DNA from 2 places in the Psychrobacillus sp. AK 1817 genome. Region 1 is predicted to be linked to the other one. Evidence: a T-box and tRNA genes for the amino acid it is inferred to sense, from the RefSeq annotation. Region 1 holds a T-box; the other holds one or more tRNA genes.

What was found. The T-box of region 1 lies ahead of tyrS (tyrosine--tRNA ligase). A T-box ahead of a tRNA ligase gene usually reads a tRNA of that ligase, here a tRNA-Tyr.
Region 2: it has a tRNA-Tyr gene. The T-box ahead of tyrS (tyrosine--tRNA ligase) is inferred to sense a tRNA for this amino acid. The anticodon was not compared.

The regions. Positions count from the first base shown of each region.
Region 1 covers NZ_CP031739.1:3,896,959-3,903,202, reverse strand. The annotation lists gene D0S48_RS19555 (hypothetical protein) at 1-207, opposite strand, end outside; gene D0S48_RS19550 (hypothetical protein) at 304-612, opposite strand; gene D0S48_RS19545 (alpha/beta fold hydrolase) at 658-1,473, opposite strand; gene D0S48_RS19540 (VOC family protein) at 1,491-1,868, opposite strand; gene D0S48_RS19535 (DUF3006 family protein) at 2,039-2,287, opposite strand; gene tyrS (tyrosine--tRNA ligase) at 2,599-3,864, opposite strand; T-box leader at 3,946-4,141, opposite strand; gene D0S48_RS19525 (transglycosylase domain-containing protein) at 4,240-6,244, shown strand, end outside.
Region 2 covers NZ_CP031739.1:3,438,526-3,444,769, forward strand. The annotation lists rRNA gene D0S48_RS17130 (23S ribosomal RNA) at 1-1,326, shown strand, start outside; rRNA gene rrf (5S ribosomal RNA) at 1,448-1,563, shown strand; tRNA gene D0S48_RS17140 (tRNA-Asn) at 1,572-1,646, shown strand; tRNA gene D0S48_RS17145 (tRNA-Ser) at 1,653-1,744, shown strand; tRNA gene D0S48_RS17150 (tRNA-Glu) at 1,773-1,847, shown strand; tRNA gene D0S48_RS17155 (tRNA-Val) at 1,870-1,945, shown strand; tRNA gene D0S48_RS17160 (tRNA-Met) at 2,092-2,168, shown strand; tRNA gene D0S48_RS17165 (tRNA-Asp) at 2,172-2,247, shown strand; tRNA gene D0S48_RS17170 (tRNA-Phe) at 2,391-2,466, shown strand; tRNA gene D0S48_RS17175 (tRNA-Thr) at 2,471-2,546, shown strand; tRNA gene D0S48_RS17180 (tRNA-Tyr) at 2,556-2,639, shown strand; tRNA gene D0S48_RS17185 (tRNA-Trp) at 2,649-2,722, shown strand; tRNA gene D0S48_RS17190 (tRNA-His) at 2,748-2,823, shown strand; tRNA gene D0S48_RS17195 (tRNA-His) at 2,859-2,934, shown strand; tRNA gene D0S48_RS17200 (tRNA-Gln) at 2,936-3,007, shown strand; tRNA gene D0S48_RS17205 (tRNA-Gly) at 3,014-3,088, shown strand; tRNA gene D0S48_RS17210 (tRNA-Cys) at 3,095-3,168, shown strand; tRNA gene D0S48_RS17215 (tRNA-Leu) at 3,200-3,281, shown strand; gene D0S48_RS17220 (potassium channel family protein) at 3,761-4,231, shown strand; gene D0S48_RS17225 (alkaline phosphatase family protein) at 4,492-5,997, shown strand; gene D0S48_RS21155 (hypothetical protein) at 6,169-6,244, shown strand, end outside.

The sequences.
Region 1 (6,244 bases):
CGGAATTTTCGTCTCGATAAGATTCATTAATTCATTTTTTATGTATTTCTTTCTATAATTCAAATCAAGTAAATTAAAGTAAAAATTAGAGCCATAAATACTTTCTATTTCTTTTGTTTTATAAAGCCATTCTTCAAATTCAGATACAGTAATATATCCTTTATAGATCCTATAAAACTGCTTTTGTATATTAAATTCATTATTCATTCTTAAACTTAAACTCCTTAATTTGCTGTAACCTCTTTAGTTAAGTTATAAAAAAGAGCAATATATAATAGCTCACAATATAAAGTTGCCCTTTCTTTAATAAATGGACGATATATTTCTACAGTGTTTTTCCAGCTCACTCAACGTGTATAGTGTAGTAATTGGGAATTCACTTGAAGTTTCTTTTGAATACGTTAAATGAATTACCGCATACTTATTTAGCTCATCTATCCAAAATATCACATCATCATTATCGGTTCTTCGAGCTACTGCTACAGCAAATTTTCCATAGAGTTGGTGGCTTGGCGAAAGTTCTTTTGTTAACTCCTTATTTAAATTTTCCGACATACTTTTTGGCATTAACCACCATGGGTCATCTATAAAACCTTTTAATAATTCATGCATATAAGTCAGTCACATCTTTCTGTAGCGTACTTATGTAACAAAAGATCATTTATTTTGTTCACAACGATTCAACCAATCGGTTAAATAAGCATTAAATAGAACAGGCCTTTCAATTTGTAAATTATGACCAGCCCCACTTAAAATTGCAAAGGATGCGCTAGGAAAATTTTCTTTTAAGTCTAGTGCATCCTGATAACCTACCACGTCATCCTGCCTTCCAAGTAAAAACACAGCAGGATTATTAAATTGTGGCTCTTCAAACCAATTACTAAAGGCATAGTTACCGGCGATTTTCTGTAAAAACGCTACATCCCCTCGCTTCATTCCTGCAACAACCTCTTCAGTCCATCGATTAAATGTTAGTTCGTTTAATACTACACAGTTATTCTCGAACTCTTTTTGTATATTACTAGACAATTTTTTAAAGAAACATTCGTCTCTTTCTGCTATATTTTTAACAGGAAGTGTCCTTTGATCATGGTTTGTATTAATAACAGGACAAATAAAGAAAGCACCTAGAATAGGAAACCTATTTTTGGCAATAACTCCACGAGCTAAATAGCCACCGTATGACTCCCCTGCAATTAAAAATGGCTCATTTTGCATTTCCTTCTCTATAAAACCAATAACTACTTCCATTAAATCATCTGTATTATTTAGATGAGCAAATTGTTTTGATTTTCCCATCCCTGGTAAATCTATGTATATTCTTTTATAAGATCTTCTAGTTTTTTGAAAAAACGGCTCCATGCAACCCTTCATCAGCTCCATATCTGGTGAAAATCCATGAAGCATTAAAATAGGAGTGCCTTCTCCGTATATTTCATAGTAAACTTCTACATCATTTACAGTTGTATACATTTAATTGTCCTCCTCTTTTACTGACAAGCACCAAGTGGATTACCATCCGGATCAAAAAACGTAAAGTATTTCTTTTCCTCATCACCTCCAAGGGGTTTTACTGCAATTCCTTTGTTTTTTAGCTCATCGTAAAGTTTCTCAATATTTTTTGGTATAAAGTTAACATATTTCCCCACTCCAAAATTATTGGAAGGAAATTTCATAGGCGTATAATTTTCTACTTTAACTAAACAAACGACAGTCGGTGAATTATTCGATATTTTCATGACAGCTGCTTCTTCTTCAATATAATTTAACTTAAATCCTAGAACGGTTTCATACCATTGTGCTGAAACAGCTGGATTCTTCACAGGAATAAAAATTCCCTCTACTCCATTTAATAACGATGTTCCCAATATGTGTCCTCCTACCTTTATATATTATGTATTTACTATTCGATGTCTTTCCAGATTTTCCTTTAATAATTAATAATTTCCCATTAACAAACTAAATTACTATTTTCATCTATTTCCCCAAAGATTATTTTCAAAAAGAAAACCTTGAAGCTAAATCAGCTTCAAGGTTTTTAGTTCTTTTCCATATTCTCGATTAAGTCCAATAATCTTTGTCTTTTATCATCGGCTTCCTCATGAATAATTTTAAAATCATATCCTGTCTTATCTTCGTTAATAGAAATCTCTAAAAGATCTCCTTCTTTTGCGTCGATTGTAAACTTCTCTTTTAAAATAACTAGCTTATCAGCTTTATCATTTTTCCCAAAAAGAATAACAAAAAAATCATCGAAATGATTTAGTATATATTTTTTCGCTTCCATGTTTACTAACCCCCTTTTTTAAAAGCTAATATATTCAAAAATAATAAGAATTTATTTTAATTATTTTAGGTGAAGTGTTCCTAAATCTTATTCTATACTATATAGTTACTTATTTTCACCTATTTTGTCCACTATTTATATAAACTTTTTAAAACGTTCAAAATTTAACCTTTTTAATGAAAAGCATGAAACTTTTTCTATATAACATAAATATTTGGCATGTTTTTAAAAAAGTTGAATAAAAATCGTATAAAAGGCTACTTTTTAACAAAAAAAATTGCTTCCCATTAGTATGAGAAGCAACTTAAATATTATACAAATTTAATCATTTTATAGTTTTTCTTACCTCTTCTAATAATCATAAATTCATCTTCTAATCTGTCCACTTGCCCTACAACATATCCAACTTCTGTAATTTTTTCACCATTTATAGAAATAGCACCATTAGTTACATCTTCACGTGCTTGTCTTTTAGAGGGAGATACAGTTGCTTCTACAATGAAATCAACTATATTTTTTTCATCCTTTGTCATTTCTACCGATGGAACATCCTTAAAAGCATCCTTCATTTCGTCCGCTGTAAGCGCCTTTAGGTTTCCACTAAACAATGCTTGAGAAATTCTCACCGCTTGATCCAACGCCTCTTGACCATGTATCAAGCGAGTCATTTCTTCTGCTAAAGTCATTTGAGCTTTACGTAAATGTGGCTCATTTTGTACAGTTACTTCTAATCCTTCGATTTCCTCTCTCTCAAGGAAAGTAAAAATTTTCAAGTATTTAATAACATCTGAATCGGCTGTATTTATCCAAAATTGGTAGAACTCATATGGAGATGTTTTTTGTGCATCTAACCATACTGAACCTGAAGCTGATTTACCAAATTTAGTACCATCTGCTTTAGTCACTAAAGGAATCGTAATACCAAATGCCTTTGTTTCTTCCTCATGTGTTTTACGAATTATTTCTAAACCAGTCGTAATATTGCCCCATTGATCTGATCCACCGACTTGAACTCGGCAGCCATAATGATTGAATAAGTGATTAAAATCGATTCCTTGAATTAATGTATAGGCAAACTCTGTAAAGGAAAGTCCTGAGTCTAAGCGTGAAGCAATAGAATCCTTCCCTAGCATATAATTGATATTAATAAGCTTTCCATAATCTCTTAAAAATTCGATAACAGACATAGGCCCAATCCATTCGCGATTGTTTACCATCTGTGCTCCATTTTCAGATTGGAAATCAAAAATACGTTCCATTTGCTTTTTAATCCCTTGAACATTTAAATCAATTTGTTCGGTAGTTTGTAGTTGTCTTTCTTCTGAACGACCAGACGGGTCACCAATCATTCCAGTAGCTCCGCCGACTAAAAGAATTGGACGATGACCATGCATTTGAAATCTGCGAAGTGTTAATAACGGAACAATGTGACCAATATGCATACTGTCTGCAGTTGGGTCAACTCCACAATATAAGGATACTTTTTCAGTGGATAGAAGCTCATCCATTCCTTCTGCATCAGTTTGCTGATACAAAAGTCCTCTCCATTGCAGGTCTTCAATTAATGAGTTTGTCATTTTTGTCTCCTCCTTATTATTGGAAAAGGCAGTACTGATTTAATTGCCAAAAAACAAAAAGTCCCTGCATGATAAAAATCATGCAGGGACGCTTATTAGTTAGCGCGGTACCACCCAGCTTGAAGGAACAATCCTTCCGCTTTTTCACATGTAACGTTGTGACGACGTATAACTCCAAGCCTGTAATTCGCATCTTAACCACCGACTAACTTTCACCAACCGTTAGCTCTCTAAACAGTATGTATAAGCACTACTTCGGACTTTTCTTCGTTAAATGTTATACCTATTTTACCTAATTTGAATCGTATGTCAATAACTATCGTCTATAATATAGGACTATGATATAATATTGTTGATTTGGAGGTCGAGAAATTAATGAATAAATGGATGGAGAAATTCCACTTATATAAAGAGAAAGTAGATGCCTGGCAATCAACCAAATGGGCAAGAAGATTGCGTATATCTTCAAGTGTAGTGTGGAACTTATGCTTAATATTTTTAGTAGTTGGTCTAACACTTGGAATATTTGCCGCTTCTGTTGGTGCAGGTTATTTTACTTCTTTAATAAAGGATGAACCTTTACGAGAAAAAGAAAAAATGCGAGCTGCTGTGTTTAATTATGAAGAAACCTCAGAAATATACTTCGCTGGAGATGTCTACTTAGGGAAACTTAGAACAGATTTAGAAAGAACTGAAACAAAATTATCGAATGTCTCCCCATATGTCATTGATGCTGTCCTAGCTACAGAGGATGAATATTTTAAAGTTCATAATGGAATAGTTCCTAAAGCAATCATCCGTGGTCTATTACAAGACATGACAAACTCAGATACGCAAACAGGTGGTTCAACACTTACTCAACAGCTGATTAAAAATCAAATTTTAACAAACGAAGTTTCTTATGAAAGAAAAGCAAAAGAAATTCTCTTAGCCATGCGATTAGAGGAATTTATGTCTAAGGATGAAATATTAGAAGCCTATCTAAATATCATCCCTTATGGAAGAAACGCTAACGGTCGTAATATTGCTGGTATTGAAACTGCCGCACAGGGAATTTTTAATGTGAAGGCGAAAGACCTTACACTTCCTCAAGCTGCATACATTGCTGGGATTCCCCAAGCCCCATTCAAATATACGCCTTTTAGTAATGGTGGTGTTTTAAAAGAAGGAGAATCGTTACAGCATGGAATTGACCGTATGAAGGTTGTTTTATATCGTATGAAAGAAACAGGTTACATAACTGAAGCTGAATATGAAGCTTCTGTTAACTATGATATTACAAAAGATTTTAGAAGTAAGGAAGCTCTTCCAGAAGAAAAATATCCTTGGCTAACCTTTGAGATTGAAAAGAGAGTACGAGATATTTTAAGCGTTCAGCTAGCTGAAAAGGATGGAGTCGATTTAGAGGCCTTGGAAAACGGTGATCCTCTAATCGAGAAGTACAATATTATGGCTCAACGTGCTGCAAGCACTGGTGGATATCGTATTCATACTACTATCAACAAAGATATGTATGAGAAAATGCTTCAAGTAAGGGACGAATTTGAATCCTATGGTCATACTTATACTAATATTAGTGTGAAGGACCCTACTACTGGAGAAACAATTACAAAAGATTTTCCTGTCCAAGTCGGCAGTATGCTGATTGAAAACGGAACCGGTAGGATTCTTTCCTTCCTAGGTGGACGTGATTATAATGTAGAGCAATATAATCATGCTACTCAGGCTGTGCGCTCAATGGGTTCTACTATTAAACCATTGGTAGTATATGCACCTGCTCTTGAATACGGTGTTATCGGAGCCGGAAGCCCCCTTGCAGATGTTAAATTTAATATTAATGATAACGGAAACAAATGGGCACCAACTAACTATACAACTGCTCAGGAGTTAGGAATTATTTCAGCTCGACAAGCAGTTACTACCTCCCAAAACTTATCGACCATTAGACTTTACGATCAAATAAAGGATAAAAAGCCAACTGATTTCATGATGAAAATGGGCTTCAAAAGCATTGAAGAAGATGAATATGCTAACCTTGCACTTTCTATTGGTGGTATGAAAAAAGGAGCTTCTATAGAAGAAACTACAAATGCATATGGAACTTTTGCTAATAATGGTCAGTTCATTGATGCATATATGATTGAAAAGATAGAAGATGTTGAAGGGAATCTTATTTACCAGCACAAAGTAGAGCCTGTCGATGTTTTTAGTCCACAGACAGCTTACATTATGACTGATATTTTAAGAGATGTTATGACACAAGGTACAGCTAAATTAGCAAATTCTCGTCTAAAATTCCAATCAGATTTTGGAGCAAAAACTGGTACAACACAAGGACACAGTGATTCGTGGCTAATAGGCTATAACCCTAATGTTTCCT
Region 2 (6,244 bases), 460 kb from region 1:
TTCACACTGCCAAGAAAAGCCTCTAACGAGGTGGGAGGTGCCCGTACCGCAAACCGACACAGGTAGTCGAGGAGAGAATCCTAAGGTGAGCGAGAGAACTCTCGTTAAGGAACTCGGCAAAATGACCCCGTAACTTCGGGAGAAGGGGTGCTCTTTTGGGTGTATAGCCTAGAAGAGCCGCAGTGAATAGGCCCAGGCGACTGTTTAGCAAAAACACAGGTCTCTGCAAAACCGTAAGGTGAAGTATAGGGGCTGACGCCTGCCCGGTGCTGGAAGGTTAAGAGGAGTGCTTAGCGCAAGCGAAGGTGCGAATTGAAGCCCCAGTAAACGGCGGCCGTAACTATAACGGTCCTAAGGTAGCGAAATTCCTTGTCGGGTAAGTTCCGACCCGCACGAAAGGCGTAACGATCTGGGCACTGTCTCAACGAGAGACTCGGTGAAATTATAGTACCTGTGAAGATGCAGGTTACCCGCGACAGGACGGAAAGACCCCGTGGAGCTTTACTGTAGCTTGATATTGAATTTTGGTGCAACTTGTACAGGATAGGTAGGAGCCTTAGAGCCCGGAGCGCCAGCTTCGGAGGAGGCGTCGGTGGGATACTACCCTGGTTGTATTGAAATTCTAACCCATACCCGTAACCCGGGTAGGAGACAGTGTCAGGCGGGCAGTTTGACTGGGGCGGTCGCCTCCTAAAGTGTAACGGAGGCGCCCAAAGGTTCCCTCAGAATGGTTGGAAATCATTCGAAGAGTGTAAAGGCAGAAGGGAGCTTGACTGCGAGACCTACAAGTCGAGCAGGGTCGAAAGACGGGCTTAGTGATCCGGTGGTTCCGCATGGAAGGGCCATCGCTCAACGGATAAAAGCTACCCCGGGGATAACAGGCTTATCTCCCCCAAGAGTCCACATCGACGGGGAGGTTTGGCACCTCGATGTCGGCTCATCGCATCCTGGGGCTGTAGTCGGTCCCAAGGGTTGGGCTGTTCGCCCATTAAAGCGGTACGCGAGCTGGGTTCAGAACGTCGTGAGACAGTTCGGTCCCTATCCGTCGTGGGCGTAGGAAATTTGAGAGGAGCTGTCCTTAGTACGAGAGGACCGGGATGGACACACCGCTGGTGTACCAGTTGTTCTGCCAAGGGCATCGCTGGGTAGCTATGTGTGGACGGGATAAGTGCTGAAAGCATCTAAGCACGAAGCCCCCCTCAAGATGAGATTTCCCATTACGCAAGTAAGTAAGATCCCTCAAAGACGATGAGGTAGATAGGTTCGGGGTGGAAGCGTGGCGACACGTGCAGCTGACGAATACTAATCGATCGAGGACTTAACCAAATTGTTTGTTTCTAAGATGTCAGTTTATTCAGTTTTGAAAGAATAAATTTTTATTAAAATAACACTTGTAATAATCTACAGACTTGTTATAATAGAAAATGTCTTTCAGTAATTATTCAAGTCTAGTGATGATGGCGAAGAGGTCACACCCGTTCCCATACCGAACACGGAAGTTAAGCTCTTCAGCGCCGATGGTAGTTGGGGGTCTCCCCCTGCAAGAGTAGGACGTCGCTAGGCGATATTATTCCGAAGTAGCTCAGTGGTAGAGCAATCGGCTGTTAACCGATCGGTCGTAGGTTCGAGTCCTACCTTCGGAGCCATTTCTAGGAGAGCTGTCCGAGTGGCCGAAGGAGCACGATTGGAAATCGTGTAGACGGGTAACACTGTCTCAAGGGTTCAAATCCCTTGCTCTCCGCCAGATAGATTTCTTCTTTACATAATATAATGGCCCCTTGGTCAAGCGGTTAAGACACCGCCCTTTCACGGCGGTAACACGGGTTCGAATCCCGTAGGGGTCACCATTTAAATTAAAACCAGCACTATGGAGGATTAGCTCAGCTGGGAGAGCATCTGCCTTACAAGCAGAGGGTCGGCGGTTCGAGCCCGTCATCCTCCACCATTATAAATTTTCAACACTTATTATTGTCGCGGGGTGGAGCAAATCGTTTCACGAAGAAAGCGATTAACGTCGACGCAAGCGTAGCGTGGAAGACGTAAAATTCACTAATTGCGTAGTTGATTTAAATTTCAACACTTTCTTATTGTCGCGGGGTGGAGCAGTTCGGTAGCTCGTCGGGCTCATAACCCGAAGGTCACAGGTTCAAATCCTGTCCCCGCAACCAAATGGTCCCGTGGTGTAGCGGTTAACATGCCTGCCTGTCACGCAGGAGATCGCCGGTTCGATCCCGGTCGGGACCGCCATTTATTATTCAACAACATAGAGATTTAGGATAAGCAAGCAAATCGAGGAAGCAATCGAACGAAAGAAGGAGCGTACTAAAGTACGTGACTGAATGAGTGAGTGAAGCTGACAAAGAGTAGCGCAGCTTAGCGTAAATCGAAGAGGCTCAGTAGCTCAGTCGGTAGAGCAAAGGACTGAAAATCCTTGTGTCGGCGGTTCGATTCCGTCCTGAGCCACCATTATGCCGGAATAGCTCAATTGGTAGAGCAACTGACTTGTAATCAGTAGGTTGGGGGTTCAAGTCCTCTTTCCGGCACCACTCACCAGTGGAGGGGTAGCGAAGTGGCTAAACGCGGCGGACTGTAAATCCGCTCCTTAGGGTTCGGCGGTTCGAATCCGTCCCCCTCCACCAGTTTTTAATAGGGGCATAGTTTAACGGTAGAATAGAGGTCTCCAAAACCTTTGATGTGGGTTCGATTCCTACTGCCCCTGCCAAATAATAAGTTAACTTTGAATAATGGCGGTTGTGGCGAAGTGGTTAACGCACCGGATTGTGATTCCGGCATTCGTGGGTTCAATTCCCATCAGTCGCCCCATATTCCTTTTAGTTAGCTCTTTTTTTTATTCTGTGGCGGTCGTGGCGAAGTGGTTAACGCACCGGATTGTGATTCCGGCATTCGTGGGTTCAATTCCCATCGGTCGCCCCATTGGGGTATAGCCAAGCGGTAAGGCAACGGATTTTGATTCCGTCATGCCCTGGTTCGAATCCAGGTACCCCAGTTTTTTGCGGAAGTAGTTCAGTGGTAGAACACCACCTTGCCAAGGTGGGGGTCGCGAGTTCGAACCTCGTCTTCCGCTCCAAATTAAGGCGGCATAGCCAAGTGGTAAGGCACAGGTCTGCAACACCTTTATCACCGGTTCAAATCCGGTTGCCGCCTCCAATTTTTAAAAAGTATTTACTGCCTTCATTATGCCGGTGTGGCGGAATTGGCAGACGCGCGGGACTCAAAATCCCGTATCTTCGGATGTGTCGGTTCGACCCCGACCACCGGTATCTATTATGAAATATCACTTACAATTTGATATTTTGACTAAAGCTTATGAATGCTGTTACCGCAGCTTTTGTAAGCTTTTTTTATATTCTCATTCATGATTATTTTTTAATAGTTTCCATTGATTTTAATTTTTTTACTTATGTTTTACACAGACGTCATAAGCTTTCTCATCTTCTATCCTCAGTTCTTTTATTTCATTAGAATAATCCCTTGAGAGTCATTTCAATGTCTTTATGTCCTATACGATCACTTACTTACTAAATTAATACTTTATTATACATATGTACACTAGCATGCAAATGTCTTAATCCATGAATTGAGAATATATCTCTATTCCGTTTCCTATATTAATTAATTTGTATATATTTTATATTCGATTGACAAGATAGTCATATCGACATTAATTATATTCATTATCGAGGAATTCATACAACTAAAACTGAATGAACTAGAGAGACGATAGGAGAGGGATAGATGCATGTTTTCCACGATACTAATGGGATTGACGATTTTATTTATGGTAACAAACTTATACTATTTCTTTTCAGGTCGTAAGTATAAGAAAAGTTATTTTCAGTCAACTTTATTCCAAAAACTATTTTTTACTATGCTTGGCATTACCTTTGGATTTGCTGTTCTTTATTATTTATTGTCCATGGAAGGGGATGTAGTAAGAGTTAGCACTGAAGAGGGGAAAGATGGAGGAGAGAATTTTTTGGATTATCTCTATTTCAGTGGAGTCACCATATTATCAGTAGGTTATGGGGACTTGGTACCTGTCGGAAAGGCGCGATTCTTTGCACTTATACAAGCAGCCATCGGTCTTTTGTTGCCAACCGCATTTTTTATCAGAGCTTTGGGTGAAAAGGAAGATAGCCCTGGGGAAAGCACAAAAAACGAAAAAGAAGGTGAGCAAAGCAATGGCGGTGATGGAGAAAAAGATAGTTGAAGCAGATGAACAATTTTGATTCTTATAAAGATAAATCAACCGGTGAAGGTGTTTTCTTTTTATGTTTGATATATATAAATGGATGTCGATGAATATTCTTACATACTTTCTGACTAAACATGAGTTTTTAACAATAAACAAGCATGTATTCATTTGTAAATCACCATACTAAAGCTACGAATGGAAGATAGGTGACTAAAGTGAAGAAAACAATACTCATCATATTAGCTTTATTGCTTGTTATATGCGGAGGCCTTGTATTGAGTATTTCTATGTCTCCGACAAAAAAGCTTAATGAAGTAAAGATAGCAGCCTCCAAAAAGCCGGTGATTCTTATTGTTGTCGATTCATTAATGACTGAGCCGCTACAAGAGGCACTGAAAGAGGGGAAGGCACCTGCTTTCTCATTTTTAACAAAGAACGGTGATTTTTATCCAGAGTTTATTAGCTCTTATCCAACTATGTCAGTTACGATTGATAGCACCTTGTTGACGGGAACATATGCAGACCGACATAAACTACCAGGATTGATATGGTTTAAAAAGGATGAGAATCGTATGATTAGCTATGGGAGTGGTATAAGGGAAATGTGGGATAACGGGATAAAGCATGTGGCAGCGGATAGTGTTATTCACCTGAATGAATCGCATCTAAGTAAAGATGTTTTTACGATTCACGAAGAACTTGCGAACGCCAAAATGCAATCTGCTTCCATCAATGGTCTCTTATATAGGGGAAGCATTCCCCAAAAATTAAATGTCCCTAAGCTTCTTTCTTTTGCAGATTTATTGCCAAAAGAACTAGAGGTGAATGGTCCAATGATTTTGTCGCTCGGTGCCTTATCTCAATATAATCCAGAGAACGACAAATATAAATACAGCTGGAAACGAATGGGTGTTAATAATGATTTTACCGTAAATGAGATGACGTACTTAATTGAACAAAAGAAGCTTCCTCCGTTTACGCTCGCTTATCTTCCGGATGCTGATGCTTCCATACACAAAAACGGTCCTACTGATAGTACAGCGATTGAAAAGGCTGATCAAGCGATCCAGGAAATGTTCGGTAGTTTTGGATCTTGGGAAGAGGCCATTCAAGAGGTAACCTGGATTGTCCTTGGTGATAGTGGACAATCATCAGTCAAGGAAAAGAAGGAAATGGGTTTAATCGATTTAAATGACTTGTTGAAGGGTTACACATTCTGGGAACGTGGAAAAGAAAATGTGCAGTTGGCAATCGCAATCAATGAACGAATGGCCTATATTTATTTGCAGGATGAACAGATTCCTTTTACTGAGGTAGTAGATATTCTCAAAAAGGATGAGCGAATTGGTTTTATTGCATGGAGTGATCAGCAAACGAATCATGTCGTGAGCGCAAGTGATAAAGAATTCACCTTTTCACCAAACGGACCTTATATTGATGAATATAAGCAGTCGTGGCAGTTGGATGGGGATATGTCTATTTTAGATATAAAACCGGATGAGCATGGAACTATACTCTATCACACGTATCCTGATGCGTTAGCAAGGCTACACGGAGCGCTTCACTCGCAAGAAGGCAAAGTTATTATAGTAGATGCAAAGCCATCTTACGAATTTATTGAAAAACATAGTCACGATCATGCAGGTGGAGGAGCGCATGGGTCACTCCACCGGGTAGATTCTGTTGTTCCCTTGGTGATTGTTGGTGAGACAGAAAGACCCCCTTCTAATCGTCTTGTGGATGTAAAGGAATGGGTTATAGAATTGTTGGGTGGCTCTTAAGTATGGAGCCACTTTTTTTCTGATGCTTCTTTTAAATACAAATTCTTCAGTAGTAGTCATTCAACCTTAATATGAGTATAAATATGAAATAACATAATTAGGAAGTTTTATTTTTCTAAAATAGGGAATAACATATCTAGACGCGATAAACATGAAAGTGAGGAATTTAAAATGATTAAAACATACAATTTTATTATTGAAGGAAAAATTATCGAGGTACATGCAACTTCCAAAACAGAAGCTGAAA